Regions from separate parts of the Plantactinospora sp. ZYX-F-223 genome, predicted to be linked through region 3. Evidence: riboswitches for the same ligand, from Rfam matches in the RefSeq annotation. Region 3 holds a riboswitch; each other region holds the start of a gene.
What was found. Region 3 has a riboswitch for cyclic di-AMP ahead of AAH979_RS14285 (C39 family peptidase). Riboswitches for the same ligand answer to the same signal wherever they lie in the genome.
Positions count from the first base shown of each region.

Region 1: another riboswitch for cyclic di-AMP. It lies ahead of AAH979_RS06915 (hypothetical protein); the one in region 3 lies ahead of AAH979_RS14285 (C39 family peptidase).
Region 2: another riboswitch for cyclic di-AMP. It lies ahead of AAH979_RS28335 (hypothetical protein); the one in region 3 lies ahead of AAH979_RS14285 (C39 family peptidase).
Region 4: another riboswitch for cyclic di-AMP. It lies ahead of AAH979_RS21965 (hypothetical protein); the one in region 3 lies ahead of AAH979_RS14285 (C39 family peptidase).

Region 1 is NZ_JBDJAV010000005.1:109,369-113,138, forward strand. It holds gene AAH979_RS06910 (glycoside hydrolase family 65 protein) at 1-1,824, shown strand, start outside; gene AAH979_RS06915 (hypothetical protein) at 1,924-2,952, opposite strand; cyclic di-AMP (ydaO/yuaA leader) riboswitch at 2,955-3,086, opposite strand; gene AAH979_RS06920 (DUF6506 family protein) at 3,400-3,770, shown strand, end outside.
Region 2 is NZ_JBDJAV010000031.1:67,362-71,131, reverse strand. It holds gene AAH979_RS28345 (YnfA family protein) at 1-38, opposite strand, end outside; gene AAH979_RS28340 (cellulose-binding domain-containing protein) at 328-1,569, shown strand; gene AAH979_RS28335 (hypothetical protein) at 1,681-2,685, opposite strand; cyclic di-AMP (ydaO/yuaA leader) riboswitch at 2,791-2,918, opposite strand; gene AAH979_RS28330 (cation diffusion facilitator family transporter) at 3,168-3,770, opposite strand, start outside.
Region 3 is NZ_JBDJAV010000012.1:48,467-52,236, forward strand. It holds gene mdlC (benzoylformate decarboxylase) at 1-518, opposite strand, end outside; cyclic di-AMP (ydaO/yuaA leader) riboswitch at 775-916, shown strand; gene AAH979_RS14285 (C39 family peptidase) at 1,389-2,240, shown strand; gene AAH979_RS14290 (hypothetical protein) at 2,424-2,963, opposite strand; gene AAH979_RS14295 (GNAT family N-acetyltransferase) at 3,171-3,770, opposite strand, start outside.
Region 4 is NZ_JBDJAV010000021.1:111,162-114,931, forward strand. It holds gene AAH979_RS21960 (O-acetyl-ADP-ribose deacetylase) at 1-421, opposite strand, end outside; gene AAH979_RS21965 (hypothetical protein) at 518-1,537, opposite strand; cyclic di-AMP (ydaO/yuaA leader) riboswitch at 1,541-1,674, opposite strand; gene AAH979_RS21970 (SDR family oxidoreductase) at 1,928-2,956, opposite strand; gene AAH979_RS21975 (polysaccharide deacetylase family protein) at 3,166-3,770, shown strand, end outside.

The sequences.
Region 1 (3,770 bases), on a different contig from region 3:
CCCCGGGTGGCGGCGGTGCTGGAGTCGCCGTTGCAGTCCGAGGAGCAGCTGGTGCACAGCGACGGGGCGCTGCTGATCCACCGCACCAAGGCGAGCGGGCTGCGGGTGGCCGTCTCGATGAGCCACGAGGTGCACGGGCCGGAGCGCAAGCTGGTCGGCACCGAGGCGTACGAGGACTGGGCCCGGACCACCGTCACCTCCAGGATCAAGCCAGGTGAGCAGCTCCGGCTGGTCAAGTTCGTCGCGTACGGCTGGTCGAGCCGCCGGTCCCGGCCGGCACTGCGCGACCAGGTGGCGGCGGCGCTGGCCGGCGCCAAGTTCTCCGGCTGGGACGGGCTCTGCACCGAGCAGCGCGGCTATCTCGACACCTTCTGGGACGACTCCGACGTGCGGGTCGAGGGCGACCCGGAGGTGCAGCAGGCGGTCCGGTTCGGACTCTTCCACGTGCTCCAGGCCGGCGCCCGGGCCGAGCTGCGGCCGATCGCGGCCAAGGGGCTGACCGGGCCGGGATACGACGGGCACGCGTTCTGGGACACCGAGACCTTCGTGCTGCCGGTGCTGACCTACACCCTGCCGTCGGCGGTCGCCTCCGCGCTGCGCTGGCGGCACTCCACCCTGCACCTGGCCCAGGAGCGGGCCCGGACGCTGGGACTGCGCGGCGCCGCGTTCCCGTGGCGGACCATCCGGGGCCAGGAGACCTCGGCGTACTGGCCGGCCGGCACCGCCGGGTTCCACATCGCGGCCGACATCGCCGACGCGGTACGCCGGTACGTGCAGGCCACCGACGACGAGCAGTTCGAGCGTGAGGTCGGGCTGGAACTGCTGGTGGAGACCGCCCGGCTGTGGCGCTCGCTCGGGCACCACGACCGAGACGGCCGGTTCCACCTGGACGGGGTGACCGGGCCGGACGAGTACACGGCGGTGAAGAACGACAACGTCTACACCAACCTGATGGCCCAGCGGAACCTGCTGGCCGCCGCCGACGCCGCCACCCGGCACGGCGAGGAGGCCTGGAAGCTGGGCGTCGACGACGAGGAGACGGCCGCCTGGCGGGACGCCGCGCACGACATGCACATCCCGTACGACCCGGAGCTGGGCGTGCACCCGCAGGTGGAGGGCTTCACCCGCCATCAGGAGTGGGACTTCGCGAACACGCCGCCGGAGCAGTACCCGCTGCTGCTCAACTATCCCTACTTCGACCTGTACCGCAAGCAGGTGATCAAGCAGGCCGACCTGGTGCTGGCGATGCACTGGCGCGGCGACGCGTTCAGCGACGAGGAGAAGGCGGCCAACTTCGCCTACTACGAGCGGCGTACGGTCCGCGACTCGTCGCTGTCGGCGTGCACCCAGGCGGTGCTGGCCGCCGAGACCGGGCACCTCGAACTCGCGCACGACTATCTGGGCGAGGCGGCCCTGATGGACCTGCACGACCTCAACCAGAACACCCGGGACGGCGTGCACGTCGCCTCGCTGGCCGGGGCCTGGATCGCCCTGGTGGCCGGGTTCGGTGGGATGCGTGACCATACCTCGACGCTTTCCTTCACACCCCGGCTGCCGAGCCGGATCGACCGGTTGGAGTTCTCGCTCCGCTACCGGGGCGTGCACCTGCGGGTCGACGTCCGGCCGCGCGAGGCGACGTACGCGCTGCGCGACGGCGAGCCGGACGACGCCCTGGAGTTGCTGCACCACGGCGAGAAGGTCCGGATCACCTGCCTGGAGTCGGTGACCCGGCCGATCCCGCCGGCCCGCCCGGTGGGCCCGCAACCCGCCCAACCGGCCGGTCGGGCGCCCGCCCGCCGTGCTCCCGAAGGCGAGCCGACCTGACCGCCGGCCGGGAAACCCCGAGATCTTGACGACTTCTCGCCGCCCCGGCGGTCCCAACCGCAAGACGTCGTCAAGATCTGATCGGCACCCCGACGGGACCTAGACCAGCGACAGGTGTACGTGGTTGGTGTGGTCGCTGGACGGGTCGCCGTGCGCACCGCTGTACGACTTCCAACCGGTCGTCGGCAACCAGATCTGCCGGTACCAGATCACGTACAGCACACCGATCCGGTCGGCGTTGCGGACGAAGAACGCGGCGAGGTTGTTGCCGTAGGTCCGGTTGGCGCCCGTCGCGGCACCCCGGAAGCCGCCCGCCTCGGCGGAGAAGTCGCAGGCCCGCCCCTTCGGGTGCTCGTAGGGGCCGCCGGAGCGGTAGCACCCGGTGAACCGGGTGAAGCCGGCCCGGCGCGCCTCGTTGAAGGCGTGCAGGGTGCGCGGGGTGACGCAGCCGGTGGTGGTCGGGTCGGGCCGGCTGCACGACTGCGGCGGCCAGGAGCCGTCGGCAGCGCGTGGCGCGGGCCGGGCCACCGGTGAGCGGGCGTTGACGAAGCCTCCGGTGGAAGCGCCGCCGACCTGAGCCAGCGTCCGCTCGGCGGCCTGCTTCTGCCGCAGCATGATGGCGAGCTGCCGGCGCTCCTCGATCACCTCGGCGTCCAGTGCCTTTTTCGCCAGGGTGGCCCGCTCCCGGGCCTGACCCAGCGCGCGCAGCGCGTCGTTGTCCCGCAGGGCCACCACCTCCAGCCCGCGGGCGCGCTCCAGGAGTTCCTCCGCCGAGCCGCTGTGCAGCAGCACCAGCACCGGGCCGATCCGGCCGGTCTGGTACGCCGTCCGGGCCACCTGCTCCACCCGAGGGCGCAGCTCGGCGATCCGTCCCTCCACCCGGCGTAGCTCGGCGGCGATCTTCGCCTGCCGAGCCTGGGCGTTGGCCAGCGCGTTCTTGGCCTGTAGGTAACCTCGGCCGGTCGATTCGAGCACGTCGCGCAGGAGCGGCGTGTCGCCTTCGTCGCCGAGAACGGCGGGGCTGTTCGCCTCCGCCGCGCCGGGCCGGAGTGCTGCTCCGGCGAGTGCGCCGAACGTGGCGAGCAGGGCCAGGGCCAGCGGTAACCGCCGACGTGTGGATCCCGTCATGCATGTCCCTCCGTCGCCCGCCTACCGAGTTAGCTGACGGGTTCGGGACGGAACAAGTCCCTACCGCGGTTGCGGACTCACCCCACCTACCTGGGTCCCCGGCTCACCCGTTGGTGATTCGGCGGCGGTCACGCCGGCGCGGAGGGGTGCGCCACCGGGCGAAACCGGGGTCAGCCTACCGGATCAACCGGGCCGACTTGGTGGATTCCGGGGTGATCCGGCGTGGAAAATTCACCCGGCCACCGATCGGGGGCCGGCGCCGCCGCAGCCGTCCATCTGGTACCGCAACCCGTATGGGTCCGGGGGGCGCCACGCGCGTGACACATCGACCGGGGGTGATTGCCGCCACACGCGGCACAATCAGGAATGTCCATGTCGGCCCGACGCTTGCAGTGATAAAGCTTGATATCAAGCTATAAGACGTCAAGCGATCATGGAGGAGCCGACATGACCACCGACCTGGTATTTGCCGAGACGTTCATCTTTCTGGAGCCCGGCACGGACCCGGCCGTCGACCGGGTGGTCGTCGACAACGCGGGCAGTCACACCCTGCTGGTCTGGGCACCGGACGGCTCTGCGGCGGCGCGGGTCGCGGCCGAGTTGGCGGCGACGGGCGTCCGCCTCATCGAGCTGTACCGCGGCTTCGACCTGGCGTCGGCCGCGCAGGTGATCGAAGCCGTCGACGGGCGGGCTCCGGTAGGCGTGGCCGGTGCCTTCGGTGCCGGGACGGCGCCCCGCGGATCGCTCAAGCGCTCGGTGACCATCTACGAACATCCGCTGGCGAACGCGGCCACCGACCGTGTCGTGCGGGAGCACGC
Region 2 (3,770 bases), on a different contig from region 3:
GCGAGCAGGAACAGCAGCAGCGAGCGCGCGATCGTCACCCGGTCATTGTCGCTGGCCGGAGTGCCTGAGTTGACGGGGGAGCCCGGCCGGGCGGGCGGGCGCGCCGGTTGCTCGTATCGATGGTTGTCTCTAAGCTTGGTCGGCGCCGTCACGCGACCGGTACGGGCTGGCCGGGTGTCGTGGGGGATCGATGATCATGGGAGCTGGTCACGGGAGTCCAACGAGGGCGGTACGCGCCGCGCGCGCCGGCCACTCGTCGTCGTAACAGCACTGCCGGCACGCGCCAGGGGCGGCGACGGGGCCGGCAGTCGTCCGAGAGGAACTCCCATGCGGATCTCCGCACCGTACCGTCGCGTCTCCCTGGCCCTGGCCACGGTGACCGCGATCGCCGCGAGCAGCGTCGCCGTGCTCGGCACCGGGTTGACGCCGACCGCGCGGGCCGCCGCCGGCTGCCTGGTCGACTACACGGCCAACCAGTGGACCGGTGGCTTCACCGCCGCAATCCGGGTGACCGCCGGGGACACCCCGGTCAACGGCTGGACCGTGACCTGGACCTACGGTGGCGACCAGCGGATCACCAACAGTTGGAACGCCCAGGTCAGCCAGTCCGGCGCGACCGTGACCGCCCGGAACGTGGCCTGGAACGGGTCGCTGCCGGCCGGTGGCTCCACCGAGTTCGGCGTGCAGGGCAGCTATGCCGCCAGTTCGGCGGCACCGACCGGGTTCACCCTCAACGGCGAGCCGTGCAACGGTGCCGAGCCGACCACTCCGCCCACGACGGCGCCGCCGACGACCAGGCCGCCGACGACTCCGCCCACCAGCGTCCCGCCGACGGTCACCCCGCCGCCGACGGTCCCGCCGACCACCCCGCCGCCGAGCGGCTGCGGTACGGCGGTGCTCTGCGACGGCTTCGAGAACCAGACCGGCACGGCGCCCTCCGGCGACTGGAGCGTCAGCTATCCGGACTGCTCGGGCAGCGGCACCGCCAGCATCGACACCTCGGTCGCGCACCAGGGCACCCGGTCGGTACGCATCAACGGCGCCGTCGGCTACTGCAACCACGTCTTCGTCGGCTCCACCCGGGACCTCGGCGCCGTCGGGGCGGTCCGCTACGCCCGGCTCTGGGTCCGGCACACCACCGCGCTGCCGACCTCGCACGTGACCTTCCTGGCCATGCGGGACGCCAACGACGGCAACCGTGACCTGCGGATGGGCGGCCAGAACGCCGCCCTACAGTGGAACCGGGCCTCGGACGACGCCACCCTCCCGGAGCAGAGCCCGAACGGTGTCGCGCTCAGCGCGCCGCTGCCGGTCAACCAGTGGACCTGCCTGGAGTTCATGGTGGACGGCGCGCAGGGCCGGCTCTCCACCTGGGTCAACGGCACCGCGGTGACCGGGCTGACCGCCGACGGTACGCCCACACACGACGTCGACGGACAGTGGTACAACCGGGCCAACTGGCGGCCGAGCCTCACCGACCTGCGGCTGGGCTGGGAGAGCTACGGCGAGGGCGCCGACACGCTCTGGTTCGACGACGTGGCGCTCGGCTCGACCCGGATCGGCTGCTGACCGGTGCACCCGGTCGGGGTTCCGGCCGGGTGCGAACCGAGAACCGCCGGCACTGCCCAGGGGTGGCGGGCGGTGCCGGCGGTCCGCGATCGGTGCCTCAGGTGCGGTCGATCAGTTCATCGACAGGTGCACGTGGTTGGTGTGGTCGCTGGACGGGTCACCGTTGCCCCCGTTGTACGTCTTCCAACCGCTGCTCGGCAGCCAGATCTGCTTGAACCAGATCACGTACAGCACGCCCAGTCGATCGGCGTTTCGCACGAAGTACGCCGCCAGGTTGTTGCCGTACGTCCGGTCGCCGCCGGTCGCCACCCCGCCGAACCCGTTCCGCTGGGCGGCGAAGTCGCACGCCTGCCCCTTCGGATGCTCGCCGCTGCCACCACTGCGGAAGCAGGAGACGAACCGGGTGAAGCCGGCCGCCTGGGCCTGCTTCAGCGCGTGCAGCGTCCGCGCGGTGATGCAGCCGCTGGTGGTCGGGTCGTCGAGACTGCACGACTCGTCGGGGAAGGAGCCGTCGGGATTGCGGGGTGCCGGTCGCGCCGACCCGCCGCCGCTGCCGCTGATCCCCGAGCCGGCGCCGCCGCTGTTGTTCGCCGCCGCCAAGGCCCGTTCGGCCTGCTTCTTGCGGGTCTCCATCACCTCGACCTGCTTGCGCTGCTCGCCGACCTCCTTGTCGAGCGCCGCCTTGGCCTGGGTCTCCTTGTCCAGGCTCTCCCGCAACCCGCGCAACTCCCGGCTCTCGTTCGCCGAGATGGTGTCGAGTGCGGCGGCCCGGTCCACCAGACTGGTCGGAGAACCGCTGTTGAGCAGGGCGGAGACCTGCCCGAGCCGACCGGTCCGGTACGCCATGTCGGCCATCTCGGCGACCCGTTCGCTCCGGGTCGCCACCTCGGTACGCAGCGCGGCGAGCTGCTGGTTCAGTTCATTCTGCCGCTTGACGGAGTTGGCCAACCTGTTCTTGGCGGTCAGGTAGCCCTTGCTGGCGGCCTGGAGCTGCTCGCGCAGGCTGTCGGTGCCTCCGTCGATGTCGTCCCCGCCGGGTGCCGCGGCCAGCGTCCCGGGGGTCGCGTACTCCGGTGCCGCGGCGGCGGGTGCGCCGCCGAGTGCCGCGAGGACCATGCCCAGGGCGACGGCCACGGTCGTCGCGGCCTTCCGGGGCGGTCTCGTGGCTCTCCGCGCGGACGCCGGAGCCTGTCGGGTGGGTGCCAGGAACGGCATATGACAATGTCCTTCCGTCAGCCGCCGACCGGGTTAGCTGACGGGTTCGGGACGGAAGATCCCTACCGCTGGAGCGGATGCACCCCTGGTACGTGGTTCCCCGGCTCGCGTGTGCGATTAGGCGACGGCCTCCGCAGGCGCCGGAGGGCGCCGCCCGGCGGAGACCGGAGCCGAGCCTACCGGCAGTTGCCGCCCGGGGATACGTGGCGTTGCCGGAGTTAGATTCGCGATTCTCCTACTTCGCAAGGATGTATCCGGACAAAAACCTCAAGCACCGGGTCGAAACTTAAGATGCCGCTAACTATCGGTGAGCCTCGACGTCTGCTGAGGCGGAATTCCGACAGTTTCCGGCCGGCCGCGCTGTGACGCAGCGTCGCGACCGGTCACCAGTCGGTGGGCCCGCAGCCCCCGGGGGCGGTGTTCGGCTCGACCTGGAGGGTGGCGTGCGAGATGTGGAAGTCCTCGCGCAACGCCGACCGGGCCGCGGCGAGTACGGTACCGACCTCCGCGTCGCTGTCCAGCCTCAGGTGCGCCGAGGCCACCTCCATGCCGGAGGTGAGGGTCCAGACGTGCAGGTCGTGTACGTCGCAGACCCCGGGTACGCCGGCCAGCCGGGCGCGTACGGCGGCCACGTCGAGGTGCTCGGGCGCGGCCTGCACCAGGATGCGTACGGCGGTCCGGCCGAGCCGCCAGGTGCGGGGCAGGATGAACAGCCCGACCGCCAGGGCCACGATCGGATCGGCCCAGCGCCAGCCGGTCAGGATGATCACCACAGCGGCGACGATCACGCCTACCGAGTTGAGCAGGTCCGCGAGCACTTCGAGGTAGGCGCCGCGCACGTTGATGCTCTCCCGCGCCCCGGCCCGGAGCAGGCCGAACGCGGCGGCGTTGGCCAGCAGGCCGAGCACGGCCACCAGCAGCATCGGACCGGCCGCGACCCGGGGCGGGTCGTCGAACCGGCGTACCGCCTCGACCAGCACGTAGAG
Region 3 (3,770 bases):
ACCTGCGCGGTGCCGTTGGCTGGCTCGTCCCAGTCGTCCAGCGGCAGGGAGAGGTACACCGGCCCGGCCGGCGGCTGTACGGCGGTGGCGAGCGCCCGCATGAACGCCTCGGGAATGTCCTGCGCACGCAGCGGCTCGTGACTCCATTTGACGTACGGCTCTGGCAGTTGGGTCGGGCGCACGTTCGTCAGCATCGGCTCGGACAAATTCATCGTCCGGGTCTGCTGGCCGGCGGTAACGATCATGGGTGTCTTGTTGTGCCAGGCGGTGACGAGGCTGCCCATTCCGTTTCCGGTGCCGGGTGCGGTGTGCAGGTTGACGTGCACCGGCCGGCCGGTGACCTGGGCGTAGCCGTCCGCCATCGCGACCGCGGAGGCCTCCTGGAGGGCCAGAACGTAGGCGAAGTCGGCCGGAAAGTTCTTCAGGAATGGCTCCTCGGTGGAGCCGGGGTTGCCGAAGAGGGTGGTGAGGCCGAGGGAACGGAGCAGGTCGTAGGTCGCTTCGTGCACCGTTGTCATCGGAAGGAGCCTCCTGGAGTCCTCGTCCCATGCTCGGACCACCGCGTCAAGCCGGTCATTTCCGTCATACCGTACGCGTACATGATCATGCCGGTTTATCTGTGCGACCGTCCATCGCCCCGGGCCCGGTCGCCGGTCGTCCCGATCGCGCTCTCAAACGCTGTTTTCGCTGTTCAGTGGGGTTGGCAACGGCGGAAGGCGGCCAGTAATCTCGGCGGATCTGGTCCGGCCCCTTGGTCGCCATCTGGGTGACACCGGAGCAGACCCGCCGAGTCGTTCTGTAACGAACCGGGGACCCACAGTTATCTGGGGTGAATCCGCGAGCCGCTGGCCCGTGGTAGGGCGGCCTTCCCGCCCGAATCCGTCAGCTAACCCGGTAGGCGGTGTCGGAAGGAGTAGCTGTTCGTGCCGCACCACCCGGGCCCCGGCCCGTCCCCCCAGATCCCTCGCTGCGTCGCGGCTCCGCTCCCGGTCGCCGCGACCGTCCCAACCCGGACCGGCCGACCCCAGGCCGGCACCTGAACCTGGCCCGATAGCGGTCTGTGACGCGGAAGTCGTCGACGCGCGGGCGCTGCCGGGTCCGCCGGCCAACTGGTCGCGGTCCCGGTGAGGCCGCCGGCCGGTCGCGACGGATCGTGGTGGCGCTGATTCCGCCGGTACGCCGATAGCGGCGCTCCCACCGGCCGGCGCAACCGGCGGTCCGTCCGTACCGTCGGCCCGTTCCGCCGAATGCGTCGGCGGGCCTCTCCCGGACGATTTCGTCCCGTGCGATTCCGTGCGATTTCGCGTCACATTCCGGCAGCGACTGAAACGCCGCGTCATTCCTTGCCCCCCGGTAGCGGTGACGCGCATTTCCCCTGGAGGATAACGTTGAAGCACGCAATTAACGGGCGGTTCCGGACCGCCATGTCGGGCCGGCGCAACCGGCTCGCGCTCGCCTCGGCCGCGGTGCTCGCCGCTGCCGCGTCCACCGGGGTCGTCCTGACCTCGACCGGCTCGGCCGAGGCCCCGGAGACCTCGGCCGTCGCCGTCGCCGAACTCGGCATCCCGGCGGCGGGGCAGGCCGGAGCGGCTGTCACCACCGCCCCGGAGACCACCGCGCCGGAGACGACCGCCCCGGCGACCCCGGCGCAGCCGGCGACCACCGCGCCGGCCACCAAGGCGGCGAAGGCGGCCCCGGCCAGCACCCCGAGCAAGCCACCGGCGCCGCCGGAGTCGAAGCTGCTGGACTACCAGTTCCAGGCCCAGATCAACGGCTGGTACTGCGGCCCGGCCGCCACCCGGATCGCGCTGACCGTCCGGGACAAGCAGCCGAGCCAGGACGCCGTCGCCGCCGACCTCGGCACCACGATGAGCGGCACCAACTCGGCCGAGGACACCACCCGGGTGCTCAACAAGATCACCGGGACCGACTTCTACCGCACCACCGCCATCCCCGGCGGTGCGGCCACCCCGGCGCAGATGGACCGGCTCCAGGCGGACGTCGTGCACGCCGTCACCAGCGGGTACGCCGTGGTCGTCAACATCGCCGGCTCGGCAACCGACCTCGACGGCGGCTGGCACAGCTACCCCGGCGGGCACTACCTGACCGTGGTCGGCTACCGCGACGACGGCCGTACGGTGAAGATCGCCGACCCGGCCATCCCGGGCGAGGACAGCAACTACTGGATGACCACCATCGACCTGGCGAACTGGGCGGCCACCCGGGGCTACTCGTCCTGACCCGCCCCGCCCGCCGGTAGCACCGACGAGACGCCGGCCCGACGAGACGCCGGCCCGACGAGACGCCGGCCCGACGAGACGCCGGCCCGACCCACCCACCCGGACGACCCGTGCCGACCGGGGGTGTGGAGCGGGCCGGCGTCGTCGTGTCGTCGGCCGTGCGTGCCCGTGCTCAGGCGGGAATCACTGGCCCTGCCACACCGCCTGGGCGCCCGTGTCGCCGGTGCGGAACACGTAGTACAGGGTGATCCCGGCTGCCGCCAGGGACAGCACCCCGAGCACCAGGGTCAGCACCGGCGACCCCTTGGCAGCAGCGGCGGCCGGGCCGTCCCCGCCGCTCCCCTCGGTCCCGGCGGTCACCGGTGCGGCGGTGGCCCGTGGCTTGACCAGGAAGACCAGCGCGAGGGTCAGCACCCCGAGCGCGATCGTCGCGTACAGGGTGTTGGTGCCGAGGTCCTGGTGCTCCGCCAGCCGCGGCACGTACTCCGGGCTGACCCGGTTACGGGACTCCAGCCGGGCGAGGAACCGGTCACCGGAGAGCTTGGCCATCAGCGCGGCCAGCGGGGTGGCGACCGCGAGCAGTCCCAGCACCCAGCGCAGGTGCGGTCGGACGAACGGAACGAACGCGTACCCGACCGCGGCCAACGCGAGCAGTGGCACGAACACCACCGCGGCATGGACCAGGAAGGGGTGGGCGGGAATGCCCATGAACTCCTCAAGCACCGGCGCCTCCTCGGCGACAGATCGGCTGGCGAAAGCAAGGGGTGGACGGCAGGCGTACGGACCGGGCGGAGAGCAGGTCCGCCACGCCTGGCGGACTGGCGGCTTTCGAGAACGTTGACATGGTGCCCGGGGTGCCGACCGTTGACAAGGGTCGGACCGGTTCGGGCCGGTGCGGCGCCTCCCCGGAGGACGTGGTGGTGACCTGGTTCAAAGAGGACGGTCGTCCGCGCCGGGTGCGGGTGCCCGCTCGCCGACGACGTACTCGGTGTACTCGGCGACCGGGGTGAAGCCGAGCCGGTCGTACAGCTTGTACGCGGCGGTGTTCTCCGCGACGACGTTCAGCGCCACCGTGTCGACGGTCTCCAGCAGCCGCCGGCAGAGCGTCGCCACCACCGTGCTGGCCAGCCCCTGCCCCCGGTACGCCGGAGCCGTCGCCACGTTGCCCAGCGCGCCGACCCGGTATCGCGGCGACCAGACGTGCACCCCGGCGACGGCGACCAGTTCGCCGCCCCGGCGCATCCCCACGTAGTGGCCGGTCTCGACCATCCGGGGGTCGAACCAGTTGCCCGGATACGCCGCCCGGTAGAACGCGGTCAGTTCCGGTACGTCGGCCTCGGTGAGCACCTCGCCGCCGGGCGCCACCCGGGCCAGCCGGTCCGGGTCGGTGAGCGCCATCTTCAGGTGCGCCCCGCGCGACCTGACCGGGTACTCCCGGGCCAGCACCGCCGCGCCACCGGGGGAGAGGTGCGCCTCGAAGTGCCGGGGCAGCAGCGGGAGGAGGCCGGTGAGCAGTTCGGTGAGCACCGC
Region 4 (3,770 bases), on a different contig from region 3:
TGGACCGGAGCGTGTCGACCGCTATCCGCGCCGCCTGGTCGGCCGGAAACCCGTAGACCCCGGTGGCGATGGCCGGAAAGGCCACGCTGCGCGCGCCCACCTCGTCGGCGACCGCCAGACAGCGGCGGTAGCAGGAGGCGAGCACCTCGGCCTCGCCGTACCCGCCGCCCTCCCAGACCGGGCCGACGGTGTGGATGACGTGCCGGACCGGCGGGTCGAGGTCGAACGCCGGGGTCGCCACCGCCTCGCCGGGCGCGCAGGGGCCGATCGCCCCGCCCGCCTCGGCCAGTCGGGGCCCGGCCGCCCGGTGGATGGCACCGTCCACGCCACCGCCGCCGAGCAGCGACTCGTTGGCCGCGGTGACGATCGCGTCCACGCGCTCCCGGGTGATGTCGCCCCGGACGACTTCGATGACGGCCATCCGCCGATGATGCCAGCCGGCGCGCGACATGTCCGCCCAACGCGACCGCCCCGTCACCTGGCGGGCAGGTGACGGGGCGGTCGGGGTGGCTCGGGCCTACAGCATGGAGACGTGCACGTGGTCGGTGTGGTCACTCGGACCGCTGTAGGAACTCCAGCCCTCGTCCGGGAACCAGATCTCCTTGTACCAGATCACGTAGAGGATGCCGAGCCGGTCCGCGTTGCGGATCAGGAACGCGGCCAGGTCGTTGCCGTACTTCATCTGGTCGTCGTTGGCGGCCCGGCTGAAGCCGGAATTGCGCAGCGACCAGTCGCAGGCGCGGCCCTTCGGATGCTCGAACGGACCACCGGGCCGGAAGCAGCCGACGAACCTCTTGAAGCCCGCCCGGCGCACCTCGTTGTACATGTGCAGCGTCCGGGCGGTGATGCAGCCGCCGGTGGTCGGGTCGTCCCGGTTGCAGGGCAGCCCCGGGAAGCCGTCCGCCATCCCCGGCCCGGGCCGGGCGACCGGCGAGGTTGCCGCCACCAGACCCTTGTCGGGGCGCGAGTTGCCGCCCACCAGGGCGAGCGCCTTCTTCGCGTCCGACTGCTGCTTCTTGATGATCTTCTCTTGCGCGGCCTGCTTGGCGACCTCCTCGTCGATCGCCTTCTTGGCCGCGCCGACCTCGTCCCGCGCCGCGTTGAGCGCCCGGAGCTTGCTGTTGTTGAACAGGTTCAGCTCGTTGAGCGCCGAAGCCCGCTCCATGAACGAATCGGACGAGTCGGCAGAGCCGTTGCTCAGCAGCATCGCGATGGCGCTGAGCTTGCCGCTGCGGTAGGACTCGGCCGCGATCTCGCTCGCCTCCGGAGTGAGTGCCGCCAGCCGGGCCTCCGCCTGCTTCAACTGGTTGCCGAGCTGCTGCTGCCGCCGCTGGGACTTGGTGCGTTCGGCCTTCGCTTCGGCGAGCCGCTTACCTGCGCTGGCGAGCACGTCCCCGAGCACCGGCGAGTCGGCCTCTTCCTGAGGGGCCGGTTTCGGCGCGGGCGCCGCCGACGCCTCCGACGGAACCACGACCAGAGCTGCGGCGGTGAGCAGTGCCAGGGCAGTCGCCAGCCTTCGGCGTAGGGGTGCCCTCACATGTATCCCTTCCGTCGGCCGCCGACCGGGTTAGCTGACGGGTTCGGGATGGAAGTGGTCCCTACCGCTGTCGCGGATTCACCCCAGGGGTGCGTGGGTCCCCGGCTCGCCGTGTGGCGATTAGGCGGCGATCAGCGCCGGACCACGCGGTATCCGGCGGCTATGAACGGCAGACAGCATACCCGGTTTCACTTCCGGAATGGCAAGACCCGTTCGCGGCTAAAGGCGTTGCGAGACAACGACTATCAGTAATCACCGCGTGTCGGACGCATCGAAGGACGTGCTTTGCCCGCCATTATCGACTAGCTGCTGTCGGCTATTTACCAAGCGCGTTCCCACCCGTCCGACGTGCGGAAACACGTCCAGGTTGGTCGGTGGGTGATTCTCCGGTCACCGCCTGCGCCAGGGCGTTGTGCCGAACAGCACACCGGCCACGGTACCGGCCGAGAGGAGACCCGCTGTCACCGCGCCCCGGTGCTGGGACAGCCAGAGTTGCGGACTCCGCGCCCGGTACGGCGTGTCGAACGCGCCGTGTGCGCCCGGGTCCGCCCCGGTGCCGTCGTCGACCGGGTGCCAGAGGTTGGCCGGTCGGCTCCGGTCGGCTGGCTGCTCCGTCTGCTGGCCGGAGTACCCGGTCCGGGCCAGGTACCGGTCGAGCAGCCCGGGCAGGCACCGGTTGCCGAGGATGGTGCCGACGGTCGAGGCGCCCACCCAGTACTCCCGCCGGCCCGGCCGGTCGGCCGCGTACATGACGGCCCGGGCCGCCAACTCGGGCTGGTAGATCGGTGGTACCGGTCGGGCCCGGTTGCGCAGCCGGGACAGCACCCAGTCGAACTGCGGGGTGTTCAGCGCCGGCAGGTGCACCATGGTGAGCCGGACCGGGCTCCGGTCGTGCAGCAGTTCACAGCGCAGCGACTCGGTGAACCCGACGATGGCGTGCTTCGCGCCGCAGTACGCGGACTGCAGCGGGATCGACCGGTAGGCCAGTGCCGACCCGACCTGCACGATCGTGCCGGTCCCGCGCGGCAACATCCGGTCGAGCGCGGCCCGGGTGCCGTGGACGTACCCGAGATAGCAGACCTCGGTCACCCGCCGGAACTCCTCCGGCCCGATCTCCGTGAAGGGCGCGAACACCGAGGCCATGGCGTTGTTGACCCACAGGTCGATCGGCCCGAGTTCGCTGGTCGCCCGGTCCGCCGCCGCCTCGATCTGGCGGTGGTCCGCCACGTCGGTCTCGATCGGCAGCGCCACACCCCCGGCCGCGCGGACGTCCTCGGCCGCGCCCCGCAAGCCGCTCCCGCCCCGGGCCAGCAGGGCGAGCCGCATCCCCCGGCGGGCCAGCAGCCGGGCCGTCGCCCGGCCGACCCCGGCACTCGCTCCGGTGATCACCGCTACCCGCGCCGCAGGTCGCCCGCGCATCCCGCTCCCCCGTCCCGAACCTCCCCGGATCGCCGGGCGCCGGCTACCCGGCCGAAGCTCCGGCAAACTCCGCCGATCGGGCAGGGCGGCACGGAACGCGGAAGGCGCCGGAGACCGGAGCAACCGGGGCAGGCCACCCGTCCGGGTGAGGATGAACACCGGCCGCGCGGGTAACCGCGTCCGCGATGGTGCGGCGGGTGGAGGAACGAGTGCGCGGACGCGCGGTACCGGCGACGACCGTCGGTGCCGCGCTGGCCGCCCAGGTGGTGCCGGCAGTGACGGTGCTGCCCGGGGTACGGCTGCGGTTCTTCCCCCGGCTGAGCGGGCGCGGCTCCCCCGGGCACGTCGCGCTCACCTTCGACGACGGCCCCGACCCGGCCTCCACCCCGCTCTTCGTCGAGACCCTGGCCGCGCACCGGACCCGCGCAACGTTCTTCCTGCTCGGGTCGATGCTGGCCCGGGCACCGGAGCTCGGCCTGGACCTCGCCGCCGCCGGGCACGAGGTGGCGGTGCACGGCTGGGCGCACCAGAACCTGCTGCTCCGCGGCCCGCACGCGACCTACCGCGACCTGGCCCGGACCCGCGAGCTGATCGGTGCGGTGACCGGCCGGGTACCCCGGTTCTTCCGCCCGCCGTACGGGGTGTTCAGCGCCGCCGCCCTGATGGCCGCGCGCCGGCTGGACCTGACCCCGGTGCTCTGGACCTGCTGGGGGCGGGACTGGACCCGGTCGGCGACCCGCTCCTCGGTACTCGACACGCTGCGCGGCGGGCTGGCCGGTGGCGGCACGGTGCTGCTGCACGACTCCGACTGCAC